3 regions of the Streptacidiphilus sp. EB103A genome follow, and region 2 is predicted to be linked to each of the others. Evidence: riboswitches for the same ligand, from Rfam matches in the RefSeq annotation. Region 2 holds a riboswitch; each other region holds the start of a gene.
The links. Region 2 has a riboswitch for thiamine pyrophosphate ahead of ABH941_RS24345 (cytosine permease). Riboswitches for the same ligand answer to the same signal wherever they lie in the genome.
Positions count from the first base shown of each region.

Region 1: linked by a shared signal. The riboswitch ahead of thiC (phosphomethylpyrimidine synthase ThiC) and the one ahead of ABH941_RS24345 (cytosine permease) in region 2 are both predicted to bind thiamine pyrophosphate.
Region 3: linked by a shared signal. The riboswitch ahead of thiO (glycine oxidase ThiO) and the one ahead of ABH941_RS24345 (cytosine permease) in region 2 are both predicted to bind thiamine pyrophosphate.

Region 1 is NZ_JBGCAQ010000010.1:288,227-295,944, reverse strand. Features, by position in the region: gene ABH941_RS18930 (hypothetical protein) at 1-420, shown strand, start outside; gene ABH941_RS18925 (aspartate-semialdehyde dehydrogenase) at 424-1,455, opposite strand; gene ABH941_RS18920 (hypothetical protein) at 1,803-2,558, shown strand; gene ABH941_RS18915 (DUF1707 domain-containing protein) at 2,755-3,408, shown strand; gene thiC (phosphomethylpyrimidine synthase ThiC) at 3,462-5,324, opposite strand; TPP riboswitch at 5,319-5,458, opposite strand; gene ABH941_RS18905 (YibE/F family protein) at 5,579-6,913, shown strand; gene ABH941_RS18900 (hypothetical protein) at 6,989-7,198, opposite strand; gene tenA (thiaminase II) at 7,423-7,718, opposite strand, start outside.
Region 2 is NZ_JBGCAQ010000015.1:43,474-51,191, reverse strand. Features, by position in the region: gene ABH941_RS24360 (PKD domain-containing protein) at 1-1,027, opposite strand, end outside; tRNA gene ABH941_RS24355 (tRNA-Ser) at 1,826-1,914, opposite strand; gene ABH941_RS24350 (S1C family serine protease) at 2,082-3,833, opposite strand; TPP riboswitch at 4,040-4,155, shown strand; gene ABH941_RS24345 (cytosine permease) at 4,148-5,524, shown strand; gene ABH941_RS24340 (glycerophosphodiester phosphodiesterase family protein) at 5,660-6,526, shown strand; gene ABH941_RS24335 (ATP-binding protein) at 6,787-7,359, shown strand; gene ABH941_RS24330 (DUF5926 family protein) at 7,519-7,718, shown strand, end outside.
Region 3 is NZ_JBGCAQ010000003.1:155,953-163,670, reverse strand. Features, by position in the region: gene ABH941_RS05960 (hypothetical protein) at 1-390, opposite strand, end outside; gene metF (methylenetetrahydrofolate reductase [NAD(P)H]) at 450-1,367, opposite strand; gene ABH941_RS05950 (polyprenyl synthetase family protein) at 1,509-2,648, shown strand; gene thiE (thiamine phosphate synthase) at 2,764-3,417, opposite strand; gene ABH941_RS05940 (Rv2175c family DNA-binding protein) at 3,414-3,779, opposite strand; gene ABH941_RS05935 (NAD(P)/FAD-dependent oxidoreductase) at 3,819-5,033, opposite strand; TPP riboswitch at 5,073-5,200, shown strand; gene thiO (glycine oxidase ThiO) at 5,194-6,384, shown strand; gene thiS (sulfur carrier protein ThiS) at 6,381-6,605, shown strand; gene ABH941_RS05920 (thiazole synthase) at 6,613-7,407, shown strand; gene pknB (Stk1 family PASTA domain-containing Ser/Thr kinase) at 7,549-7,718, shown strand, end outside.

The DNA of each region.
Region 1 (7,718 bases), on a different contig from region 2:
GCCGGTGTCAGCCTGGTCCGCACCCGCCCGCGGCTGGGCTTCACCAGCCCCGGCTTCACCAGCCCCGGACCGGAGCGGATCACCAACGAGCGCGGGGAGGAGGTCGAACCCGAGGAGGGCGGCGAGCCCCACTTCACCAGCCCGGGGTTCACCAGCCCCGGACCCGAGGGGATCACCAACCAGCGCGGGGAGGAGTTCGAGTCGGACGACGACGACGGCGAGAGCCACTTCAGCAGCCCGGGATACAGCAGCCCGACGTTCGAGGTGATCCGGCAGCCCTTCGAGCACCCGGCACCGACCGTCCCGCCGTCACGGACCCAGGCCTCGGTCGGCAGCGGCTCCAGCTCCGCGTCGGGCGCCGGCTCCGGCGGCCGCTTCCTCCCCAACGCCGACGACGCCGAGGAGGAGCAGCCCTCCTGAGAGCTACTCGGCCGCCAGCTCGGCGGCCACCAGCTCCGCGATCTGCACCGCGTTCAGCGCCGCACCCTTGCGCAGGTTGTCGTTGGAGATGAACAGCGACAGACCGTTCTCAGCCGTCTCGTCGGCGCGGATCCGGCCCACATAGGAGGGGTCCTGCCCGGCGGCCTGCAGCGGGGTCGGGATCTCCGAGAGCTCCACACCGGGCGCGTCCGCCAGCAGCTCCCGAGCCCGCTCGGGGCTGATCGGCGTCGCGAAACGGGCGTTGACCTGCAGCGAGTGCCCGCTGAACACCGGGACCCGGACGCAGGTCCCGGACACCTTGAGGTCGGGGATCTCGAGGATCTTCCGGCTCTCGCTGCGGAGCTTCTGCTCCTCGTCGGTCTCGTTGAGGCCGTCGTCCACGATCGAGCCCGCCAGCGGCAGGACGTTGAACGCGATGGGGCGGACGTACTGCTTGGGCTCGGGGAATTCGAGCGCCGCACCGTCGTGCGTCAGCGCGCTGGCCTTGCTGCCGACCGCGTCGATCTGGCCCTGCAGTTCGGCCACACCGCTGAGCCCGCTGCCGGACACGGCCTGGTAGGTGGCCACCACCAGAGCGGTGAGCTGCGCCTCCTGGTGCAGCGGACGCAGCACCGGCATGGCGGCCATGGTGGTGCAGTTGGGGTTGGCGATGATCCCCAGCGGACGGTCCGCAATGGCATGCGGGTTGACCTCGGAGACCACCAGCGGGACCTGCGGATCCTTGCGCCAGGCGGAGGAGTTGTCGATCACCACGGCGCCGGCCGCAGCAACCCTGGGTGCGAGCTCCTTGGACGTCGCACCGCCGGCCGAGAAGATCACGATGTCCAGACCGGCGTAGTCGGCGGTGGCCGCGTCCTCCACCGTGACGACGCCGTCCTTCCAGGGCAGCTCCTTCCCGGCCGACCGCGCCGAGGCGAACAGCCGCAGCTCCGTCACCGGGAAGTCCCGCTCCTCGAGGATCCGGCGTACAACGCCCCCGACCTGGCCCGTGGCACCCACAATTCCAATCTTCATACCCACAGGGTAGGCGGCCCGCCCAACTCCCCGACCCGAATATCCGCCGCTCGGACACCAGGCCCAGCCCCCGACTCCGTAAGTCTTCCGCCTCCCGCACACACGGCCGGGAATTCCTTCGCTCGGCGTAACCGTAGGACGATCCGATCGTTGCCCAGAGTGCGCATGAGCAATATGGCTTGGATGACACGGCGAGCGGTGACGTAGCGAGTTGGCCGGTTCGGTCCGGCCCATGGGATCTGTGGACGATTGCGACTCATGCCCTTGACCGTCCGGGTGGGACGGCCCTGAGCCCCGGGATGGGGGCACCCATTCCATTCACCCCAAGCGAAGGGGGAGGCACAGCCATGCCACCCGAAGTCGCCCTGCTCGAATCGCGCGCCCTGCGCGAGAGCGTCGCCGACCGCACCGAAACCCTGGACCGGGTCAAGGTCCTCGTCCTGCTCCCGGACGACATGCACGTCACCACGAAGATGGTCGCCGACTACTTCGAGGTCGGAGAGACGGTCATCTACAACCTGGTGGTCGACCACCGGGACGAGATCGTGTCCAACGGGTACCGCGTTCTGGTTGGTGAGGAACTGACTCGCTTTAAGCGAGTCTGTGGACTCCAGTCATCCCGGAGCAGGTCAATGGCCCTGTTCCCGCGTCGCGCGGTCCTCAACGTCGCGATGCTGCTGCGGGACAGCGCCGTCGCCCGCAGGGTCCGGACCTACCTCCTCGACACCGAGGCAACGCTCCGGCAGGGTCCGCCCTCTTGGGGCATGCCACCCGGGCGACGGCTCGGCCCCGGCCCGCACTGGGACGAGTACGAGTACCTCCAGGCACACCCCGACGTCGTCACCCCCGAGCAGTACACCGCCCCCGACCAGGGACGATGGCTCGCCTGGGCCGACTCGGTGGACCACCGCCTCGACGCCCACGGGCGCGTCATCGGCGCGATGAGCGAGCAGCTCTGCCGCGTCGGCGAGGACGTCCGCGAGCTGCGCGGCGACATGTCTGCCATGCGCCAGGACGTCGCCGAGCTCCGCCAGGGCATGGCCCAACTCCTCCCAGGCTTCGGCCTGGGCACCATCCCAGCCAAGCGCCGCCGACGCCGCTGACCCAGTTGTCCACAGGCCGCCGCGATCTCCGGGCGGCCTGTGGACAACTCAGTGACAACTGAGGTCCCCAAAGGACCTCACTGCACTCGCAAGAACTGCACCCTTGGCGGGAATCCAAGTCGCGATATATCGTTAGTTCCCAGCCGTGCCACTGCTCCATCGCGCGACGACCTTCGACTGGATCAGGACGGGAACTATGTCGGGAGAGATCTCGCCCCCTGGAAAGAGCCCCGGCCACGACTCGCCGCCCGAGCTGCGGGCCTCCCACACGGACCGGGATCGGGTGGTCGACGTACTGCGGGTCGCGGCGGGCGACGGCCGGCTGACCGGGGCCGAGTTGGACGAGCGCCTGGAGGCCGCCCTGTCCGCACGGACCGTCAGCGAACTGGCCGTCCTCACCGCCGACCTGCCGCCTGTGTCGACCTCTGGCGGCGCGGTCGTGGCGGAGGTGAAAGACGTACTCCGAATCGATCAGAAGTTCAGCCCGGTCGAGCGGGTGGGACGCTGGATAGTGCCACGACGGCTGGAGCTCGCAACGGAGTTCTGCGAGGTGACGCTCGACTTCACGCTGGCAGTGATCACCCAGGACACCCTGCGGATCGACATGGACATGCGCGGCAAGACCCTGACGCTGATCACCAGGCCGGGCATCGTGGTCGATGCCGACGCCCTGAACCTGGAGTTCAGCAAGCTAAGGATCCGTCAGGCCCACGACCCCCATGCGCCGGTCACGCTTCGAGTGGAGCTGGCAGGAAAGAAGAGCTTCGGCCGTGTCGTCGTGCGGGGCCCAAGGCGGGCAGTAGGCCATTGGCTGCGCAGGAAGCCCAAGCCCCTGCCTACCGAAGACTGACTCAGCCATTGGCCGGCCAACCCGGTTTGGTCACTCTCCTCCGCTGTTTGAGGTCAGTCGGCCAACGGTAGGTACACCCGTCCACCGGAGGCCGTGAACTCCTCAGCCTTGGCCCGCATCCCGGCTTCGATCTCGTCTTCGCCGGTCACCGGGGTCTCGTCGCCGAAGCTCTCCCTGATGCCGTGCGATATCCGCATCGAACAGAACTTCGGACCGCACATCGAGCAGAAGTGCGCCGTCTTGGCGGGTTCCGCCGGGAGGGTCTCGTCGTGGAAGGCGCGGGCCGTTTCGGGGTCGAGGGCCAGGTTGAACTGGTCCTCCCAGCGGAACTCGAAGCGGGCGTCGGAGAGGGCGTCGTCCCAGGCCTGGGCGCCGGGGTGGCCCTTGGCGAGGTCGGCGGCGTGGGCGGCGATCTTGTAGGTGATGACGCCGGTCTTGACGTCGTCGCGGTCGGGGAGGCCGAGGTGTTCCTTGGGGGTGACGTAGCAGAGCATCGCCGTTCCCCACCAGGCGATCATCGCGGCGCCGATCCCTGACGTGATGTGGTCGTAACCCGGGGCGACGTCCGTGGTCAGCGGGCCGAGGGTGTAGAAGGGCGCGTCGTCGCAGAGCTCCTTCTGCAGGTCCATGTTCTCGCGGATCTTGTGCATCGGGACGTGGCCCGGCCCCTCGATCATCACCTGGACGTCCCGCGAGCGCGCGATCCGTCCCAGCTCGCCGAGGGTCGTCAGCTCAGCGAACTGGGCCTCGTCGTTGGCGTCGGCGATCGAGCCGGGGCGAAGCCCGTCCCCCAGCGAGTAGGTCACGTCGTAGGCCCGGAGGATGTCGCAGAGCTCCTCGAAGTGCGTGTAGAGGAAGTTCTCCTGATGGTGCGCCAGGCACCAGGCCGCCATGATCGAGCCGCCCCGGGAGACGATCCCGGTCTTGCGCCGCGCTGTCAGCGGGACGTAGCGCAGCAGCACTCCGGCGTGCACGGTCATGTAGTCGACGCCCTGCTCGCACTGCTCGACGACGGTGTCCCGGTACACCTCCCAGCTCAGTTCCTCGGCCCGGCCGTCGACCTTCTCCAGCGCCTGGTAGAGCGGGACCGTGCCGATCGGCACGGGGGAGTTGCGCAGGATCCACTCCCGGGTGGTGTGGATGTTGCGGCCGGTGGAGAGGTCCATCACGGTGTCGGCGCCCCAGCGGGTGGCCCAGGACATCTTCTCGACCTCCTCCTCGATCGAGGAGGTGACGGCCGAGTTGCCGATATTTGCGTTGATCTTCACCAGGAAGCGGCTGCCGATCAGCATCGGCTCGACCTCGGGGTGGTTGACGTTGGCCGGCAGGACGGCGCGGCCGGCCGCGATCTCCTCCCGGACCAGCTCCGGGTCCATCCCCTCCCGCAGCGCCGCGAACTCCATCTCGGCGGTGACCTCGCCCCGGCGGGCGTAGCCGAGCTGGGTCACGGCCGTGCCCTCCCGGGCCCGGCGGGGCCGGCGCGGGCGGCCGGGGAAGACCGCGTCGAGCCCCTTCAACCCGGTCGCGCTCGCAAGCTCGCCACTCCGTGCCAGGCCCAGCCCGCCGCGCGGGGCGGTGTGCCTGAGTCCGTCGTCCTCGGGACGCGGCTCGCGCCCGTGGTAGTCCTGGGTGTCACCGCGTTGGCTGATCCAGCCGTCCCGGAGCGGCGGCAGCCCGCGCCGGACGTCGGCCTCGAACGACGGGTCGGTGTACGGGCCCGAGGTGTCGTACAGCGGGACGGCACGGCCGTTGCCCAGCCGCACCTCCCGGTAGGGAACACGCAGGTCGGGGCGCGATCCCTGGCGGTAGGCCTTGGTCCAGGCGGGGGTGGGGTAGCCGGTCCCGGTGCTGGACGGGCCCTGGGCGGAATGCTGCTGAGCGGCATGCTGCTGCTCTGCGTCGTACGTGCTGGTCATCAGACCCACTTCTCCCTACGCCGGCATTACCCGGTCAGGTTCCTGCGGTCGGCGCAAGCAGCTGCCGTACGAATTCCGCGTACGGCGGTCAGCGCCCTCTCAGCCCGGTGCTCCGAGCTCCCGCGTCTGCAATCTAGACGCCGCCCACCGTAGCGAGCCGGGCCCCGGCTTGGCCAGGGGGCGTCGGTGCTGCCAGATCTCACACGCTTCCGGTACGGTGCACTGCCACAGCCCATCCGGAAGGGACTGTTCCCGTGGCCGACCACCCGCACGAGCACGAGCACGGCCACAGTCACGACCACGGCCCGGCCAGCCCCGCCTCCCGGCGGCTGCGCGCGGTCATCGCCGCCGTGCTGATCCCGTTCGCGGTGGCGGTGGTGGCGGGCATGGTGCTGATGTGGCCGGGCAGGCTGCCCGCCCACGCCTCCACCGGACTGGGATTCGACCAGCCCACGGTGAGCGGCCGGGTCACCGCGACCAAGGCGGCACCCTGCGACGCGGGCTCGACGTCCACCGCGTCGACAACGTCCGCAACAGCGGCAGCCCAGAACGTCTGCTCGCTGGTCAGCGTCGCCATCACCAGCGGCAAGGACTCCGGCAGGACCATCCAACTGACCCTCACCCCGGACCAGACCGCCGTCTACAGCGCGGGGGAGAAGGTGGTCCTGGACTACTCCCCGACCGCCCCCGCCGCGCTGCAGTACACGATCGGCGACGCCGACCGCTCGATGCCCATGGCGATCCTCGCCGGGGTCTTCGCCCTGGCCGTGGTGCTGGTCGGACGGCTGCGCGGGCTCGCCGCCCTGGTCGCGCTGGGGATCAGCTTTGCCGTGCTGTCGCTGTTCGTGCTGCCGGCCATCCTCAAGGGCGAGGACCCGCTGCGGGTCGCAGTCGTCGGCGGCGGAGCGATCATGCTGATGGCGCTGTACCTGTGCCACGGCCTGTCCGCGCGCACCTCCGTCGCGGTCATCGGGACCCTGGTGTCGCTGGCCCTGATCGGCGTGCTGGGTGAGGTGTTCATCGGTCTGACCCATCTCACCGGCAACACCTCGGACGAGACCGCCCTGGTCCACTCCCTCTTCACCGGGATCAAGCTCCCCGGCCTGCTGCTGGCCGGTGTCATCATCGGATCCCTGGGTGTGCTCAACGATGTGACGGTCACTCAGGCCTCGTCGGTGTGGGAACTGCGGGCCGCCGACCCCACCATGGGCACCCGGGCGCTCTACCGGGCCGGCATCCGGATCGGCCGCGACCACATCGCCTCCACCGTGAACACCCTGGTCATGGCCTACGCGGGAGCGGCGTTGCCGCTGATGCTGCTGTTCACCATCGCCAACCGGGGCGTCTGGACCGTAGCCACCAGCGAGATCGTCGCCGAGGAGGTGGTCAGGACGCTGGTCGGCAGCATCGGCCTGATCGCCTCGGTACCGCTGACCACCTTCCTCGCCGCGCTCGTGGCCAGCCACAACACCCGCCCCGTGACCGCGGCCGCCATTCCGGCCCAAGCCACGCGACAGGCCACGGCCACGGCCATGGCCACGACTTCGGCTGAAGCGGGCGCGGGCGGCCGGCACCGCCACCGCCGCTAGCACCGGAGACGCCAACGCGAGAGCCCCGTACCGGATCCCGGTACGGGGCTCTCGTGAAAGGACGTCAGACCGGCGTCAGCGCGACGCCCGCTTCACCAGGATGACGACCACTGCCCCCAGCGCCACCACGAACATCACCTTGATGATCCAGCCGAAGAGGAAGCCGATGACTCCGAAGATCGCTCCCACCACGGCGGACGCCACCCACAGCGCCACGATCAGCACGATGACCGGAACCACGATGTTGCGCATCCAGCCAGGGAGCGTCTTCCAGATCTCGTTCATGTTGTCCGTCCTCCCCCGCGGGGTCTGTCGTCCCGGGGCCTCGGGGCCACCGGCCCGATTGCTTCTTCCTGTTGACTCGATCGTACGGCCGCAGGGGTCTCCGGTGGACGCTTCGCGCCCCTGAGAGAACCCGGATAAGCCCCCTACCGTCGGCCCCGGGGAGGGTCATCCGCAGGTCGGGGTGGGTTACCCGCAGGTCACCGGTCCGCGCTCGGCTCCCGGGGTCAGACCGGCCAGCGCTCGCCGCGCCAGGCGGCGTCCCAGAACATCCACTCGTAGCGCGAGGTCGTCGCGAAGTGCCCGACGGCGCGCCGCCGTTCGACCGGCGAGAGCTCGGCGCCGACCCGGTCGGTCAGCTTCAGCACCCGGCGGACCACGGCCTGGAACGCCTCGTCGCCGTAGCTCTCGATCCAACGGGCGTAGAGGGGATCGGGCGACGAGGTGCGCAGCAGTGCCTCGCCCACCCTGGCGTAGATCCAGTAGCAGGGGAGCACCGCCGCCAGACCCTCGGCGAAGGAGC
Region 2 (7,718 bases):
CGGCGTTGGCCGCGTCGATGCCGACCGAGTCGTAGCCCAGCATGAGGACATTGCTGCCGACGTACACATCCGGGGTGGCGTTGATCTCGTGCGCGCCCTGCCCGCTGGCGCTGTGCAGTGCCACGGCCTTGGCGTAGGTGGCGGTACCCCACTGGTAGGAGGAGGACGAGGTGGGCTCGACCACGTTGTAGTCGAGGGTGGTGCCGGAGACGGAGCCGGTTCCGATCGCAATCGACGGGGTTCCGGTGCCGTAGAACCCGTTGAAGGACACGACGTTGTCCTCAACGGTCGAGTTCGGTGAGCTCCCGGTCAGCGAGATCGCGGTCGAGTAGCTCATCAGGAAGGTGTTGCCGGTGATCTCGGCGTTCGGTGTGCCCGCGACGGCGACAACGGTGCCGTAGTCGCCCCAGAAGGCGTTGTCGGCGATGGTGTCGTTCGAGCCGCCGGCGTCCACCTGAATGTAGGGGTGTCCGTTGGCGTTGAACTCACTCGCCCGCGTGACGGTCACGTAGCTGGAGTCGCCGGCGACGTGGATGTCGGGCGCCTGCTGGGGGTGGGAGGCAAGGTAGCCCACCCAGTCCATGAACTCGTCCACCGTGACGTGGTGCGAAGCGTTGATCAGCAGCGCGTCACTCGTCGCGAGTTCCGCGATGCGGAAGTTCTCGAGGTCGATGTAGCTCGAGTTCTCCACGTCGATCGCATGGGCGGGGCTCGATGTGCTACCCGCGTTGAGCGGGCTCTCGAGGACGATCGGCTGGCTGTAGTACGCGTTGCTGGGCACGATGCTCGACTCGAAGACGATCGGCGCGGCCGCGGTGCCCTGCGCGCTCAAGGTGAAGCCGGCGTATACGCCCGGCGTTACCAGAACCGTGTCGCCCGCGACTACAGTGTTCGCCGCAGCCTGCAGCGTGCAGAACGGTACGGCCTGCGTACCGGTGCCGCTTGCGGTGTCCGAGCAGCCCGAGCCGGACGCCCCGTCCACGAACAGCACTGGCCCGGACGGCGTGGGACGCGGCGTCCCGCTCACGGCAGTGCTGACCTGTGGGACGGCCGTCTGGCGGCCGTCGACAGTGCGAAAGGCGTTGGCCTCAGGCTTGGCGGCGGCAGAAAGCGGCGCCTTCGACGAGCCTGCTGACGCCGTGGGAGTTGCCGCCGAGGCCGTAGCCGACAAGGAGGCTGAGGCAGTCCGAGACGTCTTCGGGGCCGCGGACGAGGTCTGCGCGATCCCGGGTACCGCGCATGCTACGGCTAGCGCCACGGCTATCCCGCCGGACAATAGTCGATAACTCATCTGAACTACCCCTTACCGACAGGCACTCGTGAAGTCACGAGTGCGCGCGCATGTTACTACCCACCGCTGGACTCGATACGAACGGGGGCGCTGTGGAGGGGGATACAGTCGGTAAGCGGTCGGAGCCAGCTGAAATGGGGCCGACCATCCCGCCACGAGACCGCGAGATCTGGCCGCCCGGCGACTGGGTCGAAGGCCCGTCGAGAGCACGACTCCACTGACGGATCGTCGATGGAGGTAGGTCTTGTTGTCAGTTCATGAGGCAAAACCCTGTCCGTGCCGAGAGCCCGGCACCCACGCCGTTCTGCAGATGACGGCACGACAGCCGCCCCAACTGTTCCCGTCACCGGGTGGTAACAGGCGGTGACCCGCGGACACGTCCGAGGATGCGGCGCCAAGCAGCCGATCTGGTCCACGCCTGGTCCACAGAGAGCTGCCCCGGGCCTTCAGAATCGAATAGGCGTACGTTAAGAATCGAAAACAGCCAGCGTCGACAAACTTCGACACTGGCTCTGACCTGCACTTCTCTACCTGCGGAGAGCGAGGGATTCGAACCCTCGGTCACGGTTCCCCGTGACGACAGTTTTCAAGACTGTTCCCTTAGGCCGCTCGGGCAGCTCTCCTTGCGCGGGTGGGCAGCACGAAGGGGGGCGAGCCCCCCGGGTGGTTGTCCGCGCTCAGGGATCTTCTCATGTTCGGGGGTGTGCTCGGGCAGCAATAGCCCCGTACGGCGGAGGTGCTGGTTGCCGTACGGGGCCGGGTGGGGCCGGAGGGTGTCGGGTCGGGCGGGTTACTGGTCGCCGGTGCGGGAGCCGAGGGTGACGCTGGTGGTGTGGCTCTGGCCGTTGCGGGTGTAGGTGACGGTGACGACGTCGCCCGGGTGGTGCGACCAGATCTCGCTGACCAGGGTCGGACCGCTGTCGATCTGGACGCCGTCGAGCGAGGTGATGATGTCGCCCGCCTTGAGGCCGGCCTTGTCGGCGGGGCCGCCGGCGGTGACCGGGGCGCTGCCCTGGACCGCGGAGGAGGCGATCTTCGCGCCCTCGCCGGTGTAGGAGTCGTCGCGGAGGATGCCGATGATCGGGTAGACCGGGGTACCGGTCTTGATCAGCTGGTCCGCGACCCACTTGGCCTGGTTGATCGGGATGGCGAAGCCCAGGCCGATGCTGCCGGACTGGGTGCCGGTCGTCGTGCTGCTGCCGGTCGACTGGATCGCCGAGTCGATGCCGATGACCTGGCCCGAGGCGTTCATCAGCGGGCCTCCGGAGTTGCCCGGGTTGATCGACGCGTCGGTCTGCAGCGCGTTCATGTAGGAGGTCTGCGCGCCGGTCGAGTCGCCGGAGGCGACCGGGCGGTTCTTGGCGCTGACGATGCCGGAGGTGACGGTGCCCGAGAGGCCGAAGGGCGCGCCGATCGCGATGGTGGTGTCGCCCACCGCCACCTGGTCGGAGTTGCCGAGCGCCAGCGGCACCAGCGGCTTCTTCGGGGTCCCGGTCAGCTTGATCACCGCGACGTCGTAGCCGGAGGCGCGGCCCACGATGGTGGCCGGGTAGCTGCTGCCGTCGGAGAACTTCACCGACAGCTTGCCGCCGTTCTCCGAAGGCGCCACGACGTGGTTGTTCGTCAGGATGTGGCCCTGGGTGTCGTAGACGAAGCCCGTGCCGGTGCCCGACTCCTGCGAGTTGCTGGCCGAGATGGTCACCACGCTGGGCAGCGCCTTGGCGGCGACTCCGGCGATGCTCTCGGGGGCGCGGCTGAGCGCCTTGGGGTCCACGCTGCTGGTGACCGTGGTGGAACCGTTGGAGCTGTCGTTGTTCTCGATCGCGGCGCCGATCCCGCCGCCGATGCCGCCCGCGATGATCGCGGTGATCGCCAGCAGGGCGAGCAGCGCGCCGCGGCGCTTCTTGCGGGGCGGAACGGGCTGGCCGTAGCCGCCGTAGAAGGGCATGCCGGGCTGGCCGCCGTACGGGGGCTGACCGCCCTGCGGGGCGCCGTAGGCCGGGTCGAACGGGGGCTGGACCGAGGTCGCCTCGGCGCCGGGGACGGGGGCTCCCAGCGGTGGCGCGGTCGGGACCGGCGGCGCGGCCGGGTGGGACTGCTTCTGGAACGCTGCCTCCGTGAACGCGGCCTCCGGGTGCACAGCCTCCGGGTACGCCGCCTCCGAGTACACCGCGCCGTCGGGAGCAGAGGCCACCGGGGCCGGGGGTACCGGGGGTGCCACGGGGTCCGCTATGGGCGGCTGCGGCGGGGCCGGGGCCGGCGGCGGGAAGTCCGCGAGCGTGGGGTCGGCCGGCGGCTCGACCGAGCCGTACGGGAGTACGGCCGTGGCTTCAGGCTGCGAAGCCTGGGGCGGAGCGGGCTGGACCGCCGGGGCAGACTGGGCCGCCTGGGCCGCCTGGGCCGCCTGCACGACGGTGTCGTCCGCAGCGGGAGCAGCTGCGGGCGCTGCGTCGCGCGGCACCCCGTTCGACTGCGCGTCGAGGGAGGGTTCCACCGGTTCCCCACCGGTGGGGACAGCCCCACCCTCGTGCTCGGTGCTCACGAATGACCTCCTCCTGCGGGACTTCGCGTCCCAAAGCTTTGCCCACCCACTGTCAGGGCATCGTAAGGGCCAGCTTGGCGCTTCCCTTGGCCGCATCTATAGCGCACCGATCTGAGAGCTTTCTTACGCCATCCGCTCACAGCTCATCTACAGCTCATCGGACATTCATCCTTGGCTCGCTGCCCGGCTGCCCCTAGCATGGCCTCGAACACATACGCGGGAGCTTGGACCCATCCAGGCTGAGAGGGCGCCGAACACGGGGCGCCGACCGCCTGAACCTGACCGGGTAATGCCGGCGTAGGGAGCTGAGCCTCGTGACGTCCGTTTCGCCTTCCCCCTCCCCTGTCCTCGACCGGGCGGTGGGGTCCCCGCGCGTCGAAGCGCCGCTGGTGCTGGACACCTCACCCCCGCGCACCCTGGGCTTCCGCGACCAGGCGGCGTTCTGGACCAACCTCGGCGTCAGCCTGATCGGCTTCCAGAGCGCCGCGACCGTGCTGGTCTTCAACGGCAAGGACCTCTCCCTCGCTGCCTCCCTCACCGCGATCGTCGTCGGCACCGTGATCGGCTCGGTGATGCTCGGCATCGCCGCCGTCATCGGGACCAGGGCCGGGGCGCCCGCCATGGCGATCCTTCGCGGGCTGTTCGGCACCCGGCTGTCCTACCTGCCGACGGTGCTCAACATCGTGCAGTGCCTCGGCTGGGGCGTGTTCGAGCTGACCGTGATCGCGATGGGCGCCGACGCCCTCTTCGGCGGCGGACCGCACTGGCTGTACGTGGTGCTGGCCGGAGTGCTGACCACCGCGATGACGATCCGTCCGCTCGGCGCCATCGCGGTGCTGCGCAAGTACGTCGCCGTCGCGGTCGGCGTGGCGATGCTGTTCTTCACGGTGGAGCTGCTGCGGCACGGGGTGCACGACCCGTCCCCGGGCAACTGGACCGGCTTCCTGCCCGCCGTCGACTCAGTGATCGCCGTCTCCATCTCCTTCGTCCCGCTGGCCGCCGACTACACCCGGCACGCCAGGAGCACCCGCAGTTCCTTCTGGGGCGCGTTCAGCGGCTACACGGTCTCCCAGGTGTGGTGCTACGTGGTGGGGCTGCTGGCGCTGCTGCAGGTCGGCGGCGACCCGAACAAGATCTTCAGCACCTTCATGGGCATCACCGCCGGCTGGCTGTTCTTCGCCGTGCTGGTGCTGCGCGAGGCGGACCAGTCCTTCGCCAACGTCTACTCGACGGCGATGTCGGTGCAGAACCTGCTGCCCCGGGTGGACCGCCGGATTCTCACCGTCGGACTCGGCGCGGTGGTCACCGTGCTGGCTCTGCTGGTGACCGACTTCAGCGGGTACGTGTCCTTCCTGGGACTGATCGGCGCGGTCTTCGTGCCGCTGTCGGCGGTGCTGGCGGTGGACTTCTACTTCGGGGCGGGGCGAGGCGAAGGAGGCTGGGACCTGACCGAGACCGCACCGACGCGGTGGCTGACGCTGCTGCCGTGGGCGGTGGGCTTCGCGGTCTACCAGCTGATCGCCCCGGCGCAGCTGACCGGCTGGGCCGGCAGCTGGCCCTCCTTCTGGGCCCACGCCCAGAACGCCCTGCACATCCACCCGCAGGTGTGGACCTCGGCCTCGCTGTTCTCCTTCGTCGTCCCGGCCCTGATCACCTGGGCGCTGACACCGCTGCTCCGCCGGGGGCTGTGAGCTCCGCCGGGGATGCGAACGGGGACGTTAACCGGTCGCACCGGCAGAATTCATCTGCCGCTGCCGGGGCCTGACGGGGGTCCGTTTTAGGCTTGTGGCGTGTCGAACGCTCCCCAGTCGAACGCCCATCGGCAGCTGGTGCTGCCCAATCGCACGAGCACCCGCGTGGTCGCCCACCGCGGCGCCTCCGGCACCCTCGCCGAACACACGCTGGCCGCGTACAAACTGGCCGTGGACGAGGGGGCCGACGCCCTGGAGTGCGACGTGCGGCTGACCGCCGACGGCCACCTGGTGTGCGTGCACGACCGCCGGGTGGACCGGACCTCCAACGGACGGGGGGTGGTGTCGACGCTGGAACTGGCCCAGCTGTCGGAGCTGGACTTCGGCTCCTGGAAGGCCGGGCGCGAAAGCGTCACAACCGGCGCGGCCGGAGCGGCCGGAGCGGCCGGAGCGGCCGGCGACATGGAGGACGGCGACGAGGCGGACTGGGCCGACGCCGAGCACACCTCGGTGCTGACCCTGGAGCGGCTGCTGGAATTCGCCACCGCCTGCGGCCGCCGCATCGAACTCGCGATCGAGACCAAGCACCCCACCCGCTACGCGGGTCTCGTGGAGCGCAAACTCCTGGAGCTGCTGCACCGCTTCGATCTGGTCACCCCGGCGGACGGCGAGCGCACCCCGGTGCGGATCATGAGCTTCAGTCAGCTCTCGCTGCGCCGGGTGCGGGAGCTCGCCCCCGCCATCCCCACGGTCTTCCTGATGGAGCGGGTGCCGCTGCGGTTCCGTGACGGCACCCTCCCGCACGGGGCGCGGATCGCCGGACCCGGCATCGACCTGGTCCGCGCCAACCCCGGCTACGTCGCCGTACTGCACCGCGCCGGGCACCGGGTGCATGTGTGGACGGTGGACGATCCGGCGGATGTCGAGCTGTGTCTGCGGCTCGGCGTGGACACCATCATCACCAATCATCCGCGCCGGGTACTTGACCAGTTGGGTCGCTAGTACGGACTATGGCGGAGCCGGGAGCCTGCTTCGGCAGGCGTGCGCGGGCGCAGTGGAATGGCCGGAAATTCACCCGGTTCACCATTCTTCACCACCCCCGATAAACACTCAGTGACGACCTGACTACGCTTAGTAAAATGGGTGGCGCGACTCCGACTTCAGCTGCTTTCTCGGCATGCCGAGGTGCTTCTGTTCTCGTTTCCGCCGTGCTTGCAACGGGCATTCACACCCTGGCTGACAGCTGAGGAGGAGGTCCGGGGGTGGCGCTGGTGGTAGCGCGTGATGTGCCGACTTCTTCGGCGACCATGGCCGTGCCCCATGGTCCCGAGAGCGTGAGCACTGCACGGCGTCGACTGCGAAAGGACCTCGCCGCGCAGCATCTGCCCGACGTCGTCATCGACGACGCGGTGCTCATACTCTCCGAGCTTCTGAGCAATGCCTGCAGGCACGCCAGGCCCCTGGAGCCGGTCCCGGCCTCCTCCCACGACGGCGTCCACCCTGGCTCGAACACCGACCACCCGACGGCACGGGCGCACGCCCAGGCCGCCTGGCTGGGACAGGGCCAGGGTCAGGCTGACTGCGGACGGGTGGTCGTCGGCTGGGAACTGCACAGCGACGGACTGCTCACCGTCGAGGTCACCGACGGCGGCGGGCCGACCCGGCCGCGCCGGGGCAGCCCCTCGCTGACCGCGCGAGGCGGCCGCGGCCTGGGCATCGTCGGCCAGTTGGCGAGCGACTGGGGGGTCAGGGACGCCCCGGGCGAGGTGACCGTGTGGGCGGTGCTCCCGGTGCGGGCCCGCCATGCCAGGCGCGACGGCGTCACGACGGGGTGAGGCGAGGCGGCCCCGAACGGGCGGCACCGCATCAAACGGGCTGACACCGCGTCAGTGGTGCGGCGGCCCGCGAGGCACCGCGGGGTGACCGGCGGGGACCCGCGGCACCACTAGGCTCGGTGCGGAACAAGCAGCCGCCGCACCGGGAGATACCGCACCATGGCCAAGAAGCCTCCGCAGAAGGCGCCCGCCCGCGCCGGGTCGAACACCGCAGCCAGCGCAGCAGCCGCGGGGGAGATCCCCGTCGTCGGCGCGCGCGAGGCCTGCCCCTGCGGTTCGGGCCGCCGCTACAAGGCCTGCCACGGCCGCGAAGCCTCGCACGCCGTCCAGGAACTGGTGCAGCGTCCGTTCGAGGGGCT
Region 3 (7,718 bases), on a different contig from region 2:
GCCGACCTCGCCGACCCGGACCCCCTGCGCCTGCTCGTCCCCTTCGCCGCCCGGCACGGCCTCGCCCGCCGGGAAGACGCTCGCCAGCAGCGGAACTCCGGCCAGCGGGCCCGGCAGCGATCCGTCCCGGGAGCGCAGCGACCAGTACGGGCCCGCGCCGGTCTTCACCGACCGGGTCACCAGGTACTGCCCCGCCCCGAAGGCCACCACCCCGCCGCCGATCAGCGGCAGCGACCCCTGCGCGACACCCGCCACCAGCGCGAGGAAGCCGACCAGCGCCAGCACCCGCCAGTGCGGACCGGCCCGGTGCTGCAGCAGCAGCTCCCCGAGCAGCCACAGCGCGACCAGCGCGAACGCGGCGTAGAGCACCGCAAGTCCGATGACTCCCACGGGCTACCTACCTCTGCCTGCAACGGACACGGCCGTGCCCCTGCGCACCACGGTACCGTTCAGCCCCGCCGGTCCAGGCCGAGGTTCTGATAGATCTCCATGGTCACCGTCGAGAAGTTCATGGTCATGAAGTGCAGGCCCGGAGTGCCCTCGGCGATCAGCCTGCGGCACATCTCGGTGGCGTAGTCGATGCCGATCGCCCGTACCGCCCTGGGGTCGGCCTCTGCGGCCAGCAGCCGGTCGGCGAAGTTCTGCGGGATGACCGCGTTGCTGAGCGTGGGGATGCGCCGCAGCGAGCGGACCGAGGTGACCGGCATGATCTCCGGGATGATCGGGGTCTCGCAGCCGGCCGCCGCGACCCGGTCCCGGAACCGCAGGTAGTCGTCTACGTCGAAGAACATCTGGGTGATCGCGTAGTCGGCGCCGGCCCGGCACTTGGCGACGAAGTGCCTGATGTCCTCGTCCCAGTCCGACGACCGGGGGTGCATCTCCGGGAAGGCGGCGACGCCGACGCAGAAGTCCCCCGACTCCTTGATCAGCTGCACCAGGTCGGACGCGTACTCCGGCCCCTGCGGGTGCTTGACCCACTCCCCCAGCGGGTCGCCCGGCGGGTCCCCGCGCAGCGCCAGGATGTTGCGCACGCCCTGGTCCGCGTAGTGGCCCAGGATGTTGCGCAGCTCGGCGACACTGTGGTCGACCGCGGTCAGATGGGCGACCGGGGTGAGCGTCGTCTCCTGGGTGATCCGCCCGGTGATGTTGATCGTGCGGCCCCGGGTGGAGCCGCCGGCGCCGTAGGTCACGCTCACAAAGGTCGGCGCGAGGCCCTCCAGCTGCCGGATCGCCTTCCACAGCCCCACCTCCGCCTCCGCGCTGCGGGGCGGCATGAACTCGAAGGAGTACGAGCAGTTGCCCGCCGCCAGGAGCTCCCGGATGGAGGGCTTGCTGTCGTGCCGGACGCTTGAGGTACCCAGGGCCATACAGGCAGATTAGCGGCCGTTCGAAGCGTTTCCGAAACCTCCGTCCACCTACTGATACCGCTTCGAGCGGGGATCCGCTCACCAGCCCCGCGGACCCCCCGCGTTACGCTGGCTGCTCCCGAACCCGCTCGGAGCCCACCGGTGCCCTTCGCCCATCCCGTCCCCCCGCTCGACCGCGCTCGCGTCCCGCGCAGCCCGGTCGACGAGGAGCTGCTGCGTTCCCGGGTGGAGCGGACGCTGGAGAACTTCCTGGACCGTCAGCAGGCGGTACTGGCGACCGTGTCGCCCGAGCTCGGCCCGCTGACCGGCACCGTGCGGGCGCTCCTGAACAGCGGTGGCAAGCGGCTCCGTCCCGCCTTCTGCTACTGGGGCTGGCGCGGGGCCGGCGGCGATCCGGACGAAGACGGCGCGGTGGCCGCCTGCTCGGCGCTGGAGCTGCTGCAGGCCAGCGCGCTGGTCCACGACGACCTGATCGACCGCAGCGACACCCGGCGCGGGGTGCCTTCGGTGCACCGCCGGTTCGAGGCGCTGCACCGGGAGCGGGGCTGGCACGGGGACGGCGCGCAGTTCGGGGCCGCCTCGGCGGTGCTGCTCGGCGATCTGCTGCTGGCCTGGTGCGACGAACTGCTGTGGGGCAGCGGGCTGTCGCTGGCGGCGGTGCGCCGGGGCAAGCCGGTGTTCGACCTGATGCGGACCGAGGTGATGGCGGGTCAGTACCTCGACCTGCTGGAACCTGCCACTGCAGGGCTCGCCGGGGCGGAACGGGAGGGGGCGATCGAGCGGGCGCGGACTGTCGTGCACTACAAGGCGGCGAAGTACACCGTGGAGCGCCCGCTCCAGATCGGCGGGCTGCTCGCCGGGGCGGACGCGGCCCTGACGGCCGCCTACGGTGCGTTCGGGCTGCCGCTGGGCGAGGCGTTCCAGCTCCGCGACGACCTGCTCGGCGTCTTCGGGGACCCGGAAGTCACCGGGAAGCCCGCCGGCGACGACCTCCGCGAGGGAAAACGCACGCTCCTCGTGGCCGAGACGCTCGCCGAGTGCAGTGCTTCGGACGGGCGGCTGCTGAACGGCCTGCTGGGGGCATCGGAGCTGAGCGAGCACGAGGTGGGGTTGCTGCGGGCCGCGATCGTGCGCAGTGGCGCACCGGAGCGGATCGAGCAGAGGATCACTGTGCTGCGCGCTGAGGCTCTTTCTGCGTTGGACGACGCGCCTCTGGTGGAACCGGAGGCCCGGAGGGTTCTGCGGCGTCTGGCGGGGGCCGCTACCGCACGTCGGTCCTGAGCGCTCGCCTCGGCGGTGGTTACTGTTCGCGCAGTTCCCCGCGCCCCTGACCATGTGCAACTGGGCCGGTTGCAGCCCCCTAGGGGCGCGGGGAACTGCGCGATCAGCCAGAAACTCAGCCGCGCTCGCGCACCCGGCCCGCCAGAATCCCCGCCGCCGCATACGGATCCGCCGCCTGGGTGAGCGCCCGAACAACCACGATCCGCCGCGCCCCCGCGTCGAGAACCTGGTCCAGGTTCGAGCCATCGATCCCGCCGATGGCGAACCACGGGCGGGCCGGGGCCTGCTTGGCCGCGTAGGAGACCAGCTCAAGACCAGGGGCGTGCCGCCCAGGCTTCGTCGGGGTGGGCCAGACCGGCCCCGTGCAGAAGTAGTCGACGCCCGGTTCGGTCAGCGCAGCGTCCACCTCCGCCTCGGCGTGGCACGAGCGGCCGATCAAGACGTCCTCGCCGAGAATCGCCCGCGCCGCGGCCACCGGCAGGTCGTCCTGGCCGAGGTGGAGGACGTCCGGACGGGCCGCGTGGGCGACGTCGGCGCGGTCGTTGACGGCGAGCAGCCGCCCGTGGCGGCGGCACGCGTCGGCGAAGACCTCCAGCGCCGCCAGCTCCTGCCGCGCCTCCAGCCCCTTGTCCCGCAGCTGGACGATGTCCACGCCGCCGGCCAGCACCGCGTCGAGGAACTCGGGCAGGTCCCCCTGCTCGCGTCGGGCGTCGGTGCACAGGTAGAGCCGGGCCTCGTCGAGCGCGCTCAGAGCCGACGAACGGCTCACAGCGCCATCGCCTGGGCGCGGCGCTTGACCTCCGTGCCGCGGTTCTCATTCATGGCCTGGGCGGGAGTCCCCGGCAGCGAGGGGTCCTCGGTGAAGAGCCACTCCAGGATCTCCTCGTCGGTGAACCCGGAGTCGTGCATCAGGGTCAGCAGGCCGCAGATGCCCTTCACGGTGCCGTTGGGGCCGATGAAGGCGGCGGGCACCATCAGGACGTTGTTCTCGCCGCGGCGGACGGCGAGGATGGTGCCGTCGTCGACGAGACGCCGGACCTTGGTCACCACCACCCCCCACTGCTCGGCGATGTCGGGGATGTTCATCCACGCGGGAATCAGGGCGTCAATCTTGGGATCAATCTGGCTCACGCCCTCAAGACTGCCATCCCCGGCCGCCCCCGCGCACCATCAGCCGCGCACGGCGGCCTTGAGCTGCACCGCCGGGTCGGCCGCGAGCGCCGGATCGAGGGGGGCGCCGCGCTCCAGCAGCCGGCGGCCCTGGGCCAGGTCCCGGGGCCGGTCCACGGCCAGCAGCGCCACCGGGACGCCGTCGCGCAGCCACAGCGCGCTCCAGTCCGCGGCCTCCGGGTCGCCGCGCCGCAGCAGCTCGTCGCCGGGGCGGTGGTGCCCGGCGTACTGGACCATGCGGCCGAACTGCTCGGACCAGAAATAGGGCACCGGGTCGTACCGCTGCTCGGCGCCCAGCGCGTTGGCGGCGGCGACCCTGGCGCCCTGCACCGCGTTGTCCCAGTGGTGCACCATCAGCCGGGTCCGGTAGCGGGCGGACGGGAAGGAGGCGCAGTCGCCGACGGCCAGCACCCCGTCGGCCGAGGTCCGCAGCCGGTCGTCGGCCGCGACCGCGCCCCGGTCGTCGAGGACGATGCCCGAGCCGTCGAGCCACCCGGTGTCGGGGCGGGCGCCGATGCCGACCACCACGGCGTCCGCGCCCAGCTCGGTGCCGTCGGTGAGCAGCACCGTCGCGCCGGGGTCGCCCTCCAGCCGGACGTCCCCGTCGACGATGCCGCCTACCGCGGTGCCGGTCCGCAGCTCGACCCCGGCCTCGGCGTACCAGCGGCGCATCCCCTCGGCGACCTCGGCGGGCAGCGCGCCCGCCAGCGGGACCGGCGCCGCCTCGACCACGGTGACCTCGCAGCCCAGCTGCCGGGCCACGGTCGCCGCCTCGGCGCCGATCCAGCCGGCGCCGACGACCACGATCCTGGCTCCCGGGCGCAGCGCGCCCCGGAGCGCCACGGCGTCGTCATGGGTGCGCAGCAGATGCGTCCGCGCGGACTGCCCGGGCAGCGCGACCGGCCGGGCCCCGGTCGCCAGCACCAGCCGGTCGTAGGCCAGCTCCCCGCCGTCGGTGTCCAGCACCCGCCGCTCGGTGTCCAGCCCGGTGGCGGGGCGGCCGAGCAGCAGCTCGATGCCCCGGTCCGCGAAATCGATGTCGAAGCGGGAGTGCTCGGCCTTGCCCAGCAGCACGTCCTTGGACAGCGGCGGACGGTCGTACGGCTGGTGCGGCTCGGCACCCAGCAGCAGCACCTCGCCGTCGTGCCCCCGCTCGCGCAGCGCCACCGCTGTCTGCACCCCGGCCATCCCGGCCCCGACCACGACGATCCGCATCCCGTCACTCTACGGCCGAGCAGGCGCGACTACAGTGGGGAGACCATCCACGGGAGCCCGGCGTACCGGGCTGAGAGGGAGGCAGCAGGGCGGACCCCGCCCCCGGCCTCCGACCGTCCGAACCTGATCCGGGTCATGCCGGCGAAGGGAGTGGGCACCTGTGCCACGTAGCAACACCGACGCACTGACCGACGTACTGGTCGTCGGCGGTGGGATCATCGGCCTCGCCATCGCCTGGCGGACCGCCCAGCGCGGCCTCTCCGTGACCGTGCTCGACCCGGATCCGGGCCGGGGCGCCAACCAGGTCGCCGCCGGGATGCTGGCTCCGGTCACCGAACTCCAGTACGGCGAGGAGGACCTGCTGCGCCTCGGCATCGCCTCCAACCAGCGCTACGCCGCCTTCGCCGCCGAGCTGACCGCGGCCAGTGGGCTGCCCACCGGCTACCGGGCCTGCGGCACCCTGGCCGCCGCACTGGACGCCGACGACCGCGCCGAGCTGCGCGAGGTGCACGCCTTCCAGCAGCGGCTCGGCCTGGAGTCCCAGTGGCTGACCGGACGCGAGTGCCGCCGGCTCGAACCGATGCTGGCACCCTCGGTGCGCGGCGGGCTGCTGGTGACGGGTGATCACCAGGTGGACGGGCGGCGGCTGGGCGCGGCGCTGCTGGGCGCCTGCGCCGCGGCCGGCGTCCGGATCCACCGCTCCCGGGCCGCGCGCATCGAGCTGACGAACGCTCAGGACCGGGTCGTCGGCGCCCTCGCCGAGGACGGCGCCCGGCTGTCCGCGGGGCAGACCGTGCTCGCGGCGGGCAGCTGGTCCGGGGAGATACCCGGGCTGCCGCCGGAGGCGCGGCTGCCGGTCCGCCCGGTCAAAGGCCAGATCCTGCGGCTGCGGATGACCACCTCGCTCGGCGCGCCGCTGCCCGGCGGCCCGTTCCTCTCCCGCAACCTCCGAGCCGTGGTCCGCGGCGTGCACCTCTATCTGGTGCCGCGTGAAGACGGGGAGCTGGTCGTCGGCGCGACCATGGAGGAGCAGGGCTTTGACACCACCGTGACCGCCGGCGGGGTGTACGAGCTGCTGCGGGACGCCCATGAGCTGGTCCCCGGGGTCACCGAACTGCCGCTGGTGGAGACCGGCGCGGGGCTGCGCCCGGGAACCCCCGACAACGCCCCGCTGCTGGGGCCGACCGCGCTGCCCGGCCTGGTAGCCGCGACCGGGCACCACCGCAACGGCGTACTGCTGACCCCGGTCACCGCCGACGCCGTCTCCGCCTACCTGGCCACCGGCGTACTGCCGCCCGAGGCCGCCCCGTTCACCCCCGCCCGCTTCTCCCTTCTGGAGGCCAGTTCATGACGCCCCCCGTGACGGCCACCGTCGCCATCCGCGTCAACGGCGACCCGCGCCGGGTCGCCCCCGGCACCACCCTGGCCGAGGTCGTCGCCGAGCTCAGCTCGGCCCCGTCCGGCATCGCCGCCGCCGTCAACGAGACGGTCGTGCCGCGCGGCGCCTGGCCCGCCACCGCGCTCGCCGCCGACGACCGCGTCGAGATCCTCACCGCCGTCCAGGGAGGCTGACCCAACTATGTCGGACGACACTCTGACCATCGCCGACCGCAGCTTCGGCTCCCGTCTGATCATGGGCACCGGCGGCGCGCCCAGCCTGGAGGTGCTGGAGCAGGCGCTGCGGCTGTCCGGCACCGAGCTCACCACCGTGGCCATGCGCAGGATCAACCCGGCCGCGCGCGGCTCGGTGCTGGAGGTGCTGCAGCGCAACAACATCGCCGTGCTGCCCAACACGGCGGGCTGCTTCACCGCGGGCGAGGCGGTGCTCACCGCCAGGCTCGCCCGCGAGGCCCTGGGTACGAACTGGGTGAAACTCGAAGTGGTCGCCGACGAGCGGACCCTGCTGCCGGACCCGATCGAGCTGCTGGACGCCGCCGAGACCCTGGTCGACGACGGCTTCGTGGTCCTCCCCTACACCAACGACGACCCGGTGCTGGCCCGCAAGCTGGAGGACGTGGGCTGCGCCGCGGTGATGCCGCTGGGCTCCCCCATCGGCTCCGGCCTGGGCATCCGCAATCCGCACAACTTCCAGCTGATCGTCGAACGGGCCCAGGTCCCGGTGGTCCTCGACGCCGGCGCCGGCACCGCCTCCGACGCCGCGCTGGCCATGGAGCTGGGCTGCGCCGCCGTGATGCTCGCCACCGCCGTCACCCGGGCCCAGTATCCCGCGCTGATGGCCGAGGCGATGCGGCACGCCGTCGAGGCAGGTCGGCTGGCCCACCGGGCCGGGCGGATCCCGCGCCGCTTCCATGCCGAGGCCTCGTCCCCGATGGCCGGCCGCGCCGACCTCGATCCGGAGGCCCCGGCGTTCTGACCGGCCTTCTGACCGGCCTTCTGGCCGGCCTCCTGAGCTGTGCCTGTCGGAGTGACCCTGGTCACTCACTCCTTACCGTCCGGCAACAACTCGACCGTCGGTGCACCCGAACCGACCCCGAAGGGCCGTAAACTCCCTGGGATGGACACGACCCTGTACGACCCCCTCCTCGGGCGGCTGCTCGATGCCCGCTACCGGGTCGAGCAGCGGATCGCCGTCGGCGGCATGGCCACCGTCTACCGGGGCCTGGACACCCGCCTGGAGCGGGTGGTCGCGCTGAAGGTGATGCACGCCGGGATGGCCGCCGACCC